3 regions of the Planococcus sp. PAMC 21323 genome follow, and region 3 is predicted to be linked to each of the others. Evidence: riboswitches for the same ligand, from Rfam matches in the RefSeq annotation. Region 3 holds a riboswitch; each other region holds the start of a gene.

Region 1 (4,276 bases), 1.5 Mb from region 3:
TTTGGCACATGCTATACTCTGTATATAGTTTGGTTAATCATAAGGAGGAATTATTCATGGCAATTGTACACGGTACAGATCAGAACTTTTCACAAGAAGTATCAGAAGGACTCGTTTTAGTAGATTTTTGGGCAACTTGGTGTGGACCATGTAAAATGATCGCTCCTGTGCTAGAAGAATTAGACGCTGAAATGAGCGATAAAGTTAAAATCGTAAAAGTTGACGTTGATCAAAACCAAGAAACAGCTGGAAACTACGGCATTATGTCTATTCCAACGTTACTATTGATGAAAGACGGAGAAACAATTGATAAAGTAGTTGGTTTCCGACCAAAAGAAGCTTTGGCTGAATTGGTAGAAAAACACGCATAATTCTTAACCGGGTCCAGCGATGGTCCCGGTTTTTTAATAGGGTGATAAAAATGGCAAATGAATTGATTCGACATAAATTGGCAATATTGCCTGACCAATCCGGCTGTTATTTGATGAAAGATCGTCAAAATACGGTTATTTACGTCGGCAAGGCAAAAGTTTTGAAAAATCGTGTGCGTTCTTATTTTACGGGCAGTCACGACACAAAAACACAGCGTTTGGTTAATGAAATTGTAGATTTCGAATACATTATTACGTCTTCGGACAAAGAAGCGTTAATTTTAGAATTGAATTTGATCAAAAAATACGATCCGAAATACAATATTATGCTTAAAGATGACAAAAGTTATCCGTACTTGAAAATTACAGGAGAACGTCATCCAAAACTAATTACGACAAGACACGTAAAAAAAGATAAAGGTAAATATTTTGGACCTTATCCGAATGCTTATGCCGCGGCAGAAACGAAAAAACTGTTGGACCGTTTGTATCCTTTACGCAAATGTCATACCATGCCAGACCGGGTATGTTTGTATTATCATTTAGGGCAATGTTTAGCGCCATGTGTAAAGCCGATTGAAAAAGAAACATACCAAGAATTAATTGATGGGATCACAAAGTTTTTGAATGGCGGATTCCGTGAAGTTAAAGAGCAATTGGTTGGGAAAATGTCTGAAGCGGCAGAGAACTTGGAATATGAACGTGCGAAAGAATATCGTGATCAAATTAACATGATTGAAACCGTTATGGAAAAACAAAAAATGGCGATGAACGATTTTACAAATCGCGATGTATTTGCGTATGCAGTGGATAAAGGTTGGATGTGCGTACAAGTCTTTTTTGTTCGTCAAGGCAAGTTAATTGAACGAGACGTTTCTTTATTTCCGCTATACCGTGACCCTGAAGAAGAGTTTTTAACATTTCTTGGTCAATTTTATGAAAAAGCCAATCATGTTAAGCCGAGCGAAATTTTAATTCCGGAAGCGGATGACCCAGATATGTTAAAAGAATGGCTCGGTGTTCGTGTACTAGTTCCGCAGCGTGGCAAGAAAAAAGATTTAGTAGCGCTAGCGAAAAAAAATGCCGAAGTAGCGATTAAAGAAAAGTTCCAGTTGTTAGAACGTCAAGAAGAGCGAACCATTGGTGCATGTGTAGACTTGGGTGAAGCAATGAATATTGAAACGCCTTTGCGTATTGAAGCATTCGATAACTCTCATATTCAAGGTGCCGATGCTGTTTCTGCGATGATTACATTTATCGACGGAAAACCTTCTAAAAAAGATTATCGGAAATATAAAACACGCAATGCTTCAAAACCAGATGATTATGCGGCAATGCGTGAAGTTATTCGCCGGCGCTATACACGCGTTTTAAAAGACGGTTTGCCTTTACCTGATTTGATTGTTATTGATGGGGGAAAAGGACAAATGGAGTCAGCTCGTGAAATTATAGAAGACGAACTTGGTTTGTCGATTCCTATTGCCGGACTCGCGAAAGATGCTAAGCATCAAACTTCCCAATTGCTATATGGTTCACCGGTCGAAATTGTGCCACTGAAACGAACCAGTGAAGCTTTTTACTTGATGCAACGAATACAAGATGAAGTTCACCGATTTGTTATTACGTTCCACCGTCAATTGCGGGGCAAAAACTCAATTCAATCCGCACTTGATGGGTTGGAAGGAGTAGGTCCAAAGCGTAAGCAGCAATTGTTAAAACATTTTGGGTCTGTCAAAAAAATCAAAGAGGCATCTGTAGCAGAAATCAAAGAAGCAGGAATGCCTGAAGCTTTGGCACAGTCTATTGAAAAGCATTTTGCAGAAGATACGTTGCCAAGTGAATCATAACGTGGTAATGTAGTGAATAATTAAATCACTTGGAAAAGTGATGATAGAGGCGCGAACGTCAATAGTAAGCATTCGGAGATTTGCAGAATCTGAGATGGATGGTGAAAGGGGCGATCGCCGAAGTGTGCGTTAAACTGCTTTTACGCATGCTGGTTTTGCATTTAATAAGTGCAGGGCTGTCAGAGTGAATCTCTGGAGGGCTATCTCACATGGACGTTTTTCGTACATGATAAAAGAGGTAGTTTGCCGCGTTTGCGGTGGGCTGCCTCTTTTTGTGTCTAGTTGTGAAATCACTAGTCATTTTGAGGGCCACATACTAAATGTGGGAGTGGATCGAATGAAAACAATCGTAATGAAATTTGGCGGAACATCTGTTGCAACACCTGAGAAAATTATTGGTGTGGCAAAAAGAGCGATTCGTGAAAAAGAAAAAGGCAAGCGCGTGGTCATCGTCGTTTCCGCAATGGGCAAAACGACAGACACATTACTTGGTTTAGCTGGAGAAATTTCTTCAGAGCCACCAAAACGTGAAATGGATATGTTGTTAGCGACAGGAGAGCAAGTAACCATTTCATTATTGGCTATGGCATTTAAAAAATTAGGTCATGAAGCTTTGTCATTCACGGGCTGGCAAGCCGGCATTGAAACTGAATCGGTTCCGCGGAATGCGCGTATTGAACAGATCCATACGGAACGCCTTGAACGTGTATTGGAAAATGGCTATTTTTGTGTAGTAGCAGGATTCCAGGGAGTAGACAAAATTGGCAATATTACCACACTAGGTAGAGGTGGATCAGATACAACAGCTGTAGCACTTGCAGCAGCGTTAAAAGCAGAGAAATGCGAAATTTATACTGACGTTAATGGTGTTTATACATCTGACCCAAGATTTGTTACAGGAGCGCGTAAATTGCAGCAAATTTCTTATGACGAAATGTTAGAATTAGCGAATCTTGGAGCAGGTGTGCTGCACCCACGTGCAGTCGAATTTGCTAAAAACAATCAAGTACCATTATCAGTCAGAGCAAGCTATTCAGACGAGCCTGGCACAATCATACAAGAGGTGATCACTGTGGAAACAAACTTAATCGTAAGAGGTGTGGCATTTGAACCGGGAGTCGCGCGCGTCACTATAACGTATAAAAAGCCTTTTAATGGCTCACTCGCTAATATTTTTAATAAGCTTGCGGAAAACCAAATTGATGTTGACATTATTGTTCAAAGCATTAGCGACGAATTCCCGCCGTCAGTATCTTTTTCAATCAGTCAAGAAAGTCTTGAAGAAACACGCTGCGTGCTAATAGCGTCACAAGAAGAAATTGGTTTCCTCTCTATGAATGTAGAAGTTGGATTATCAAAAGTATCAATAGTTGGATCTGGTATGGTTTCAAATCCAGGAGTTGCCGCTCGTATGTTTGATATTCTACGAAGTGAAGAAATTCCGGTTAAAATGGTTAGCACATCTGAAATTAAAATTTCAGTAGTTGTACCAGAAGCAGACATGACAAAATCAGCAAATGCATTGCATGAGGCTTATGGTTTGTCTAAAGAAGAATTGATTGAAGATAAGATGAAGTCCACTATAACTGCAGGTTCGTGAAAATATTCACAAAATGTTCAAATTCTCAATTGTAAGTTGTTAACAATCGCGACATGAGTGAACCTAGCAGATTAGTTAGAAAAAGCGATTCTCAATTAGAGAATCGCTTTTTACCGTAAATCTATTAAAACGTTTACATTTCACAATGCTTTTGTAGGAGTAGCTTGTTTATTGCCGCTAAAGGGGATGATAACTATATGATTAAAAGCGTTTCGTTGCCTTGACGCTCCTAAAGGGGGGGAGTACAATAAATATGTCATATTATTGTATCATGATGGTGAGTGGCTTCAGGTTCTTTCTTTCAGATTGTTTACTTTGAACGCTACGAATTATAGTTTTGAGGGGGGTAAAATTTTGGATAACAATCGTGAATTTTTAATGCGTAGGCTGCACTCATTGTTGGGGATTATTCCTATTGGTTTATTCTTAACACAGCACTTAATCGTCAATCATTTTGC
Region 2 (4,276 bases), 1.3 Mb from region 3:
AATGCTACAGATAAACTAAAGAAGATATGTCCATAAGCTGCGACCCAAACCGATGGATTCATAATGGCAGTAAAATCAGGTTGGAAAAACGCTTCCAATCCAATCAAAGCACCATCTAGTGTAATTGCTCGAATTACCACTGCTAAGAAAATAATAACTAACGTTGGGATGAAAATTCGGTTAGCCATTTCAATTCCTTTTTTAACACCGGCAAGTAAAATCCCGAGTGTAATCGCCCAAACAAGAACTAAAGGAATAAACACACCCCAGACAATCCCACCTGTTTGCCCTGGACTAACTGTAAGTTGTAAAAATTCATTGAATAAGAAGTCTTGTGTATCTGTACCCCATGCCTGATTGAAAGAAAAAATAGTATAGCGCATTGCCCAAGCAATAATAACGGCATAGTACACGGATATAACAAAGGACACAAACACTGCCCACCAACCAAGCCACTCTAATTTTCTACCGCCCATTCGGAAAAATGATAACGGTGCTGACCCTCTATACTTATGGCCGATCGTGAATTCTAAAATTAATATTGGTATACCGGCAGTCAATAATGCAAATAGGTATGGTATAAAAAAGGCACCCCCACCATTTTCATACGCAACATATGGAAAACGCCAAATGTTACCTAAACCTACTGCAGAGCCGACGGCTGCCATGATAAAACCGGCACGTGTACCCCATTGCGAACGTTCCATCTCTCTTCCCCCTTAGTATTCCCATTCTTTTTACATAAAAATAGGAATTTTGTTTGTTTTCAGATTATTTACTAATCTAAAATTAGTATACCGAGAGAGCGCTTTAATGTAAAGATGATTTCGAAATTTAATTGAAAAAAACTATTGTAGCAAAAGTAAAAAGGCAGAGGATAAGCTCCTCTGCCTTACTTCTATAAATTATTTTGCTGTTTTTCAATAATAGTTGTCCGTTGGGACCATACTACAAACAGTACTGCTAGAACGATTAGTACAGCACCTAATGACAGTAACAAAGAACCAGTGAAACCTATGACAATGTACCCGATTGCAGCGATACCAGCAGCAGTTAATGCGTAAGGTATTTGGGTTAAGACATGGTCCATATGATTACTTCCTGCTCCTGTTGAAGACAAGATAGTCGTATCAGAAATCGGTGAACAATGATCACCGAATACTGCTCCTGCTAAAACTGCAGATAGTGCTGGCAATAATAGCGCAGGCTCTGCTTCGATCATAATTGTTCCAGCAATCGGTAAAAGTATACCAAAAGAGCCCCATGACGTTCCAGTAGAAAAAGCCATAACTCCTGCTAAAACAAATAACAGAACTGGCAAAATCGCTGTAGGGACATTGCCGTCAGAAACGACACCAGCTAAGTATGTTCCTGTTTCTAATGAACCGATCAAGGAAGTTAATGACCAAGCGAATACCAGGATTAATACTGCTCCCATCATGGACTTGATTCCAGCCCAAATTCCTTTGCCAATCCAACCCAAGTTGGCTGTTTTATTAACTTTCATTTGAAGCGAATAAAGAATTATAGAGGTTAATGCTCCAAGAAGTCCGCCTACCAATAGTGAAGCCGGCACATCTGTATTTTCAAAAATCAACCAAATATCAACCACTTGGCCAGCATTTTGGTAGCCCGTCCAAATCATCGCAACTACCGTTCCGACGATCAACAGCAAAATAGGAAGTAACAAATCTCTCACATGACCATGTGAATGAGTCGGAAATTCCTCTTTCATTTCGCCCGGAATTGTTTTTTCAGGATCGAAAAGCTGTCCTTTAGAAATAGCTAGTACTTCGTGTTTTTTCATTTCACCAAAATCAACATCGCGAACTGCGACGAAAAAGACGATAGCAAGAGAAGCGACTACATAAAAGTTCATTGGTGCCATCCAAAGAAATGCCTCAAGTGCAGAATATTCCACGAAAGTTTGACCTGCTAAAATCGTTGCAATGATACCGATAATCGCTGCTCCCCAACTTGATACGGGTGACACCACACAGACAGGTGCTGCAGTCGAATCGATAAAGTAAGCCAGCTTGGCACGTGAAACTTTGTATTTGTCCGTAATCGGACGCGCTACTTGTCCAACAGCCAATGCGTTGAAATAATCATCGATAAAGATGACCATGCCAAGAACAACTGTTAATACTTTTGCACCACGGCGAGATTTAATGTGAGTTGATGCCCATTCAGCGAAAGCATGACTGCCTCCTGAGAGACTAACAAATGCCGTAATTACACCTAACAGTAAGAGAAACAAAAGGATAAAGACGTTATAGGCGTTAAATCCGCCATCCCAAAAAATAATTGCGAATGATGTGAAAAGTTCCTGTAAGGCTTCTAGTGGTGCAAACCATGTAAGAATAATAGCTGCTGCCACAATCCCTGCGCCTAACGATAAAAGGACGCGACGTGTTAGTAAGACCATTACAATTGCAATAATCGGTGGCAAAATCGAAAAAATCGTATTCTCCATATTAACTCCTCCTTATTTTTGATGGGTGAAATTGAGAAAAAAAAGCTGACCTCTCCAGTTGGATAAAGTCAGCTTTCTACAATTCGTCTGTGCGGTAAAACATCAAACAACCCTGTAGCCCTCCATTTAAGCAATTGCTTAAATGACAGTGACATTCTTTTTCAGAATGCCCCCAACCTACTTCTTATGACCATAAGAAGTAAATTTCGGCAAAACTTCCTTTCAGATACGTTCAACGCGGTCAAACTCGCGCACCCTACTGATCAGTTTTGCAGCCTCTACCCACCATTATAACTTTCCTTTTAAGCATAGCCCAAATTCACGCTAATATCAACTGAATGTTTATTCTAACCGCCTCTACTACTTTAATGCTTTACTACGAAAATATTGACCAAACACGTCACGTAGAAATTCTGGCATATAATATGTTTTCCTAGCTCTTTTCAAACTCGGGAAAAAATAGCCGAATGTCAGCATGTCTAATGTAACCAACTGATAAATTTGATCATGTACAACTCTTCGGTCCCCTATATATAAACGGCGATCAATAAGCTCCATATTTAAATGAATCATTTTGCCAAACACCGCTCCTCGGAATCCCATTCCTTTTAACTCAAGTTGAGGCCATTCAGAATTCAAGGATTGCAAATAAATTTCTTTTAGCTCTGCACCACTTAGCTCGACGACACATGGATTGATGGGATGTGGCAACATCTTGTGAAAGTTATAACGTGTCATTTCTCCTTCGTGTAAGTCTTCCATAAATATTCCCGCATTGAATAGTGCACAATCAGCACCTGTAAATTCAATCATCGCTTCACCAAATAAAGTTGCAAGCTCTGAATCCTTGAACCATTCTGCTTTCAACTCTTTATCACTCCGAAATACAAGTTCATTCATTTGAATTCTTCCTTGTTCAATGAGATGTTCATCGAACTTTTCTTGAACTTCGCATAGTCTGGATACTTCAACTAATCGAGCAGAAGTTTTTTTGAAATCCTTCTCTACTGTAATATGACCAACAAAAAATCCGAATTTCCCAGCAGCGCCAAGTAATGTATTACCTTGCCATTTTCCATCATGAAAAACATGATGAGTATGCGCACCTAAAATAATATTAATTTGCGGGCAAAGTTCTGCCAATAACTCATCCTCTTTAATGCCTAAATGAGACAAACAAACAATCAAATCGGTTTTGTCTTTAATTTCTTCTACCGATTGAATGATGGCTCTTTTCGCGTCGGTGATTTGCCATCCCAGTTTGCGGTAAAACGGAGTAAATTCAGCAGTAGCACCAATCAAACCTATACGTGTCCCACTTGCTGTTTGAATAATTTTGTATGGTTTTGCCCATTTTGGTCGGTTGCCTTGCAAATCAAATAGATTTGAAACCACAACATCAAACTTAGCCTGAACATACAAATCATCCAACTCATCTTTCGACAACGTTATACCTTCGTTATTACCGATTGTGACCGCATCGTAATTTGCTTCGTTTAGCAATTGAACATTGCCTTTACCAGCTGTACCTTCTGTATAAGGATGAGAGCGATCAACATGGTCGCCAATATCCAAAACAAGACAAACATCGCCTTCTTCTTCGTGCCATCTTTTTCGTTCTGCTAAAAATGACTTTATACGCGGCCAATTTGTAAAATGACTATGCAAATCATTTGTATGATAAATATGAATCGTTTCACTCATGAAAACACCTCTTTAACTGCTGAATATTCCTTCGTAAATTGAACGTAGCCCAAGCACGAGAAGCACAATTCGTAGAATAGTTACTAATACTTCTGA
Region 3 (4,276 bases):
GGTTTGTCCTTGAACCATAGTTAGTTGCTCGTCGTGCTTGGCAATTACGTACATATCTTCCTCTTTAAAGCCTTGTGCTTTTAATTCGTTAATTTTGTGCAAAACCTCTGCTTGCACATCGTATGCTTGGATTAATGTTGTTCCTTCGTTAGTCATCTCGAATTCCTCCTAAATTATGATAAATCATTTGTAAAGTAAGTTAATGATTATGTACCCTGATGTTTTTTATAACAAACCCTTTTTGTTGAAAGTAGATTTTAACCGGATCTTAAAGTTTAAAATAAAAGCTTGCTTTCTTGTTTCTTTTTTTATACACTATAAAACGTAATTATTACTATTTATAAAAACTAAGTTTTAAAGTATAGGAGGAAATATAATGAGAGTTAATATAACACTGGCATGCACAGAAACAGGAGATCGAAATTACAGTACAACTAAAAATAAGCGGACAAATCCTGAACGTATTGAATTGAAAAAATACAGTCCACGTCTTAAGAAAGTTACTGTTCATCGTGAAACAAAATAATTTTTTTAATATTTAAATCGTAATAATTACGAATAATGAGAAGTGATGAAATGGCTAAAAAATCGAAAGTGGCAAGGCACGATAAACAGCAATTACTTGTAGAAAAATTTGCAGATCGGCGACAAGAACTCAAAGAAAATAGAGATTTTCAGGCGCTAGCAGCATTGCCGAAAGATTCTTCGCCAACACGTTTGAAAAATCGTTGTGGCGTGACCGGAAGACCAAGAGGATACATGCGTAAATTTGGAATGTCCCGCATCATTTTCCGAGAACTAGCACATAAAGGACAAATTCCAGGTGTAAAAAAAGCGAGTTGGTAAATCAATAAAAAACGCTGAAGTTTACAAACTTCAGCGTTTTTTATATTAGTTTGTTACTGCTTCAGAATGTAAATCAGGTAAAGATGCACGTAACGTTAAAGTTTCTTCTTCAGATAATGGAATCATCGGCAAGCGAACGCCACCTACTTGAACGCCCGTGATGTTGAGAGCCGCTTTAACTGGAGTTGGGTTTGGGGCAGCAAACAATGCTTTCATCGTTGGCAATAAACGTCTATGAATAGCTGCTGCTGTTTTGACGTCACCTGTTAGAAAGCTCGTCATCATGTCTTGCATATCGTTACCGATAATATGTGCAGAAACCGAAACAATTCCAGTGCCACCGATTGATAGCATCGGCAATGTTAAACTGTCATCACCGCTATAAACTGAAAATGAATCTGCTGTATTTTCGATAATTTCTGCCGCTGCGTCCAAATCGCCACTCGCTTCTTTAACCGAAACAATATTGCTAATTTGAGATAGGCGAATGATTGTCTCTGGAGACAAATTGACTACACTACGACCAGGTATGTTATAAAGCATGACTGGTAAATTTGTAGACTCGGCAATCGCTTGGAAATGTTGGAACATGCCTTCTTGTGAAGGTTTATTATAATAAGGCGTAACGAGCATGACACCATCAACGCCGACTTCTTCTGCTTGTTGCGTCAATGAAATAGAAGCGCGTGTATTATTGGATCCCGTTCCTGCAATAACTGGAATTCGTCCAGCGACTGTATTTACAGTAAATTGGAATAACTCTACTTTTTCCTCGATTGATAAGGTAGGTGATTCGCCTGTTGTACCTGCGACGACAAGTCCATCAGATCCGTTCGCGATTAAATGCTCGATTAATTTTTTGGTTGCTGGGAAATCGATTTCTCCTTGAAGGTCGAACGGTGTTACCATTGCTGTGATGATTTGGCCGAAATTCATAAACAACACACCCTTTTCTAATTTTTTCGTAGCTTAGAGGTGAGGGGCCAGTCAGGAATAAACAAAAAAGCAGCAACAGGGGGTCCCGTTGCTGCAGTAGAAACAATGTTTACCATTCGTTCCTGTGCATCAGATAGCCCTCCATATAGTTTCCTATATGACAGTCCTGTATTTGTTAAATACAGACCCAGCGCACGGAAATATGAGTTTTCCGTCACTTCGGCAAATCCCCCTTTCGGCAAACGTCAATGGACCTCATCGTCCTCGTTTTGCGTACTGATGGTTTTTGCGCCTCTATCCTACTCCATAAAAATGGAGCAAGAAATATTGAATTAGCTGTACTATAACAAAAATATCTGTTAATTGCAAGATAAAATACGTAAAATTTATAAGAGAGGAGTGAGCTAAAGTGAATGACCAAATATACGATCACCGACTAAATATAGTAACTGCCGAACACCAAAAAGGATTTACTGATTCTTTACACCATAACCGTTACGAGCCAACTCCCTATGATTTACTCGATATCCTGTTCGAGGATTATCGTTTAACTGCGCAAGATCAATTAGTGGATGTTGGATCTGGTAAGGGACGCTTAAACTTTTACGTTCATCATTTTTTCGGTGCAAAAAGTGTGGGAATTGAGATGAATCCTGCATTCCACGCTCAAGCTCTCGAAAATAAAAAATCTTATCTCACTCAGCATAAAGGCGCGGGGCCGAGCATTGACTTCTATAATTGTTTAGCGCAGGACTATCAAATTGCAGATCAAGACAATAAGTTTTATTTTTTTAATCCTTTTTCAGCCCAAGTGTTTATCTCTTTTCTCAATCAAATATTGCGCTCTGCTGAACAAGCTCCACGATCGGTTGATGTGGTTTTATTTTTTGCTTCACAAGAGTATAACGATTACTTGGAAACGAGTACGGCGTTTCAATTAATAGAAGAAATTACTTTACCCGATTTTCATAAAGATCCGCGTGAGCGATTTTTAGTTTATCGTCTACCTAAAATGGATTAAAACCAAAGTGATTAAGGGTATGCTAACTATAAAACCATTGTGAAACGAGGGACCCCTATGGAATGGAAAGGTAGAAAGACCAGCAGAAATGTTGAAGATCGAAGAGGTAAAGGTGGAGCGATTGTAGCCGGAGGTGGTATCGGAGGTATTTTAATCGTACTGCTAGTCGCATTTTTAGGAGGCGACCCAGGTGTTATTATGGATCAATTAGGTGGCTCGTCAGGAACGACGTCCAGTCAGCCTTACGAAGCAACAGCTGAAGAAGAAGAGTTGGCTGAATTTGTATCGGTCGTTCTTGCAGACACGGAAGACGTATGGACAGAAGTTTTTGCAGAAGAAGGCATGGAGTATGTAGAGCCGACACTTGTGTTGTATACAGGAAGTGTTGAATCGGCTTGCGGAACAGCGGGAGCATCGGTTGGTCCGTTTTATTGTCCGGGCGATTACAAACTTTATATCGATTTAAGTTTTTATAATGAACTCCAGACGCAATTCCAAGCACCAGGAGATTTTGCGATGGCTTATGTCGTAGCACATGAAGTCGGTCATCATGTTCAAAACTTACTCGGTGTCATGGAAGAGGTGCAGCCACTACGCAATCAATTAAGTGAAGAAGAATACAATAAAGTGCAGGTTCGCTTAGAACTTCAAGCAGATTATTTATCAGGTGTTTGGGCACATCATGCGCAAGGCATGGGTTATTTAGAAGAAGGTGACTTGCAAGAAGCTTTAACGGCAGCGAGTGCTGTAGGAGACGATACCATTCAACAACGTTCGCGTGGTTACGTCGTACCGGAAAGCTTTACACATGGCAGCTCAGAACAACGTCAGCGCTGGTTTAAAAAAGGATTCAAATCAGGTAATTTAAAAGATGGCGATACGTTTAACGCAACTGATTTGTGACCTTTCCTGTTTTTCTCTACTAAAGGAGAGGGTCGAGCATTGATATTTTTGCTATTCTAATTCATTATAAAGAATAGACAGTCTTTTCATCTGAGATGAGAAGAAATATAGTTCTATGAAGGAAGTACAATATGGTCGAGGATAATATTACACGCTTAGAATACGGCGAAAAAGAATTGATCTTAATTGGTACGGCGCATGTTTCAAAAGCCAGTGCTGAACAGGTTAAAGAAGTTATTGAGGCGGAACAACCGGATTCCGTTTGTATCGAATTAGATGCACAACGCTATGAATCGGTAACGCAAGATAGCAAATGGAAAGAAACCGACATTTTCAAAGTAATAAAAGAGAAAAAATCAAGTTTACTATTGATGAACTTAGCCATTTCTTCATTTCAAAACCGACTTGCAGATCAGTTTGGCATTAAACCAGGACAAGAAATGATTCAAGGAATTGCCTCTGCTAAAGAAGTTGGAGCAGAACTTGTACTAGCTGATCGCAATATTCAGGTGACGTTTTCGCGCATTTGGGGAAATATCGGTTTTATGGGAAAAGCACAATTGCTGACTT

What was found. Region 3 has a riboswitch for lysine ahead of dapA (4-hydroxy-tetrahydrodipicolinate synthase). Riboswitches for the same ligand answer to the same signal wherever they lie in the genome.
Region 1: it holds a riboswitch for lysine, as region 3 does, so the genes downstream of both, PLANO_RS06045 (aspartate kinase) here and dapA (4-hydroxy-tetrahydrodipicolinate synthase) in region 3, are expected to answer to the same signal.
Region 2: it holds a riboswitch for lysine, as region 3 does, so the genes downstream of both, PLANO_RS04885 (Na+/H+ antiporter NhaC family protein) here and dapA (4-hydroxy-tetrahydrodipicolinate synthase) in region 3, are expected to answer to the same signal.

Annotation. Positions count from the first base shown of each region.
Region 1 covers NZ_CP009129.1:1,187,164-1,191,439, forward strand. The annotation lists gene trxA (thioredoxin) at 57-371, shown strand; gene uvrC (excinuclease ABC subunit UvrC) at 422-2,218, shown strand; lysine riboswitch at 2,255-2,429, shown strand; gene PLANO_RS06045 (aspartate kinase) at 2,556-3,818, shown strand; gene PLANO_RS06050 (succinate dehydrogenase cytochrome b558 subunit) at 4,173-4,276, shown strand, end outside.
Region 2 covers NZ_CP009129.1:975,633-979,908, reverse strand. The annotation lists gene PLANO_RS04890 (sodium-dependent transporter) at 1-707, opposite strand, end outside; gene PLANO_RS04885 (Na+/H+ antiporter NhaC family protein) at 899-2,476, opposite strand; lysine riboswitch at 2,584-2,765, opposite strand; gene PLANO_RS04880 (bifunctional metallophosphatase/5'-nucleotidase) at 2,837-4,180, opposite strand; gene PLANO_RS04875 (sulfite exporter TauE/SafE family protein) at 4,193-4,276, opposite strand, start outside.
Region 3 covers NZ_CP009129.1:2,835,841-2,840,116, reverse strand. The annotation lists gene PLANO_RS14000 (YflT domain-containing protein) at 1-156, opposite strand, end outside; gene rpmG (50S ribosomal protein L33) at 377-526, shown strand; gene rpsN (30S ribosomal protein S14) at 577-846, shown strand; gene dapA (4-hydroxy-tetrahydrodipicolinate synthase) at 892-1,782, opposite strand; lysine riboswitch at 1,909-2,087, opposite strand; gene PLANO_RS13975 (class I SAM-dependent methyltransferase) at 2,192-2,803, shown strand; gene ypfJ (KPN_02809 family neutral zinc metallopeptidase) at 2,861-3,706, shown strand; gene PLANO_RS13965 (TraB/GumN family protein) at 3,838-4,276, shown strand, end outside.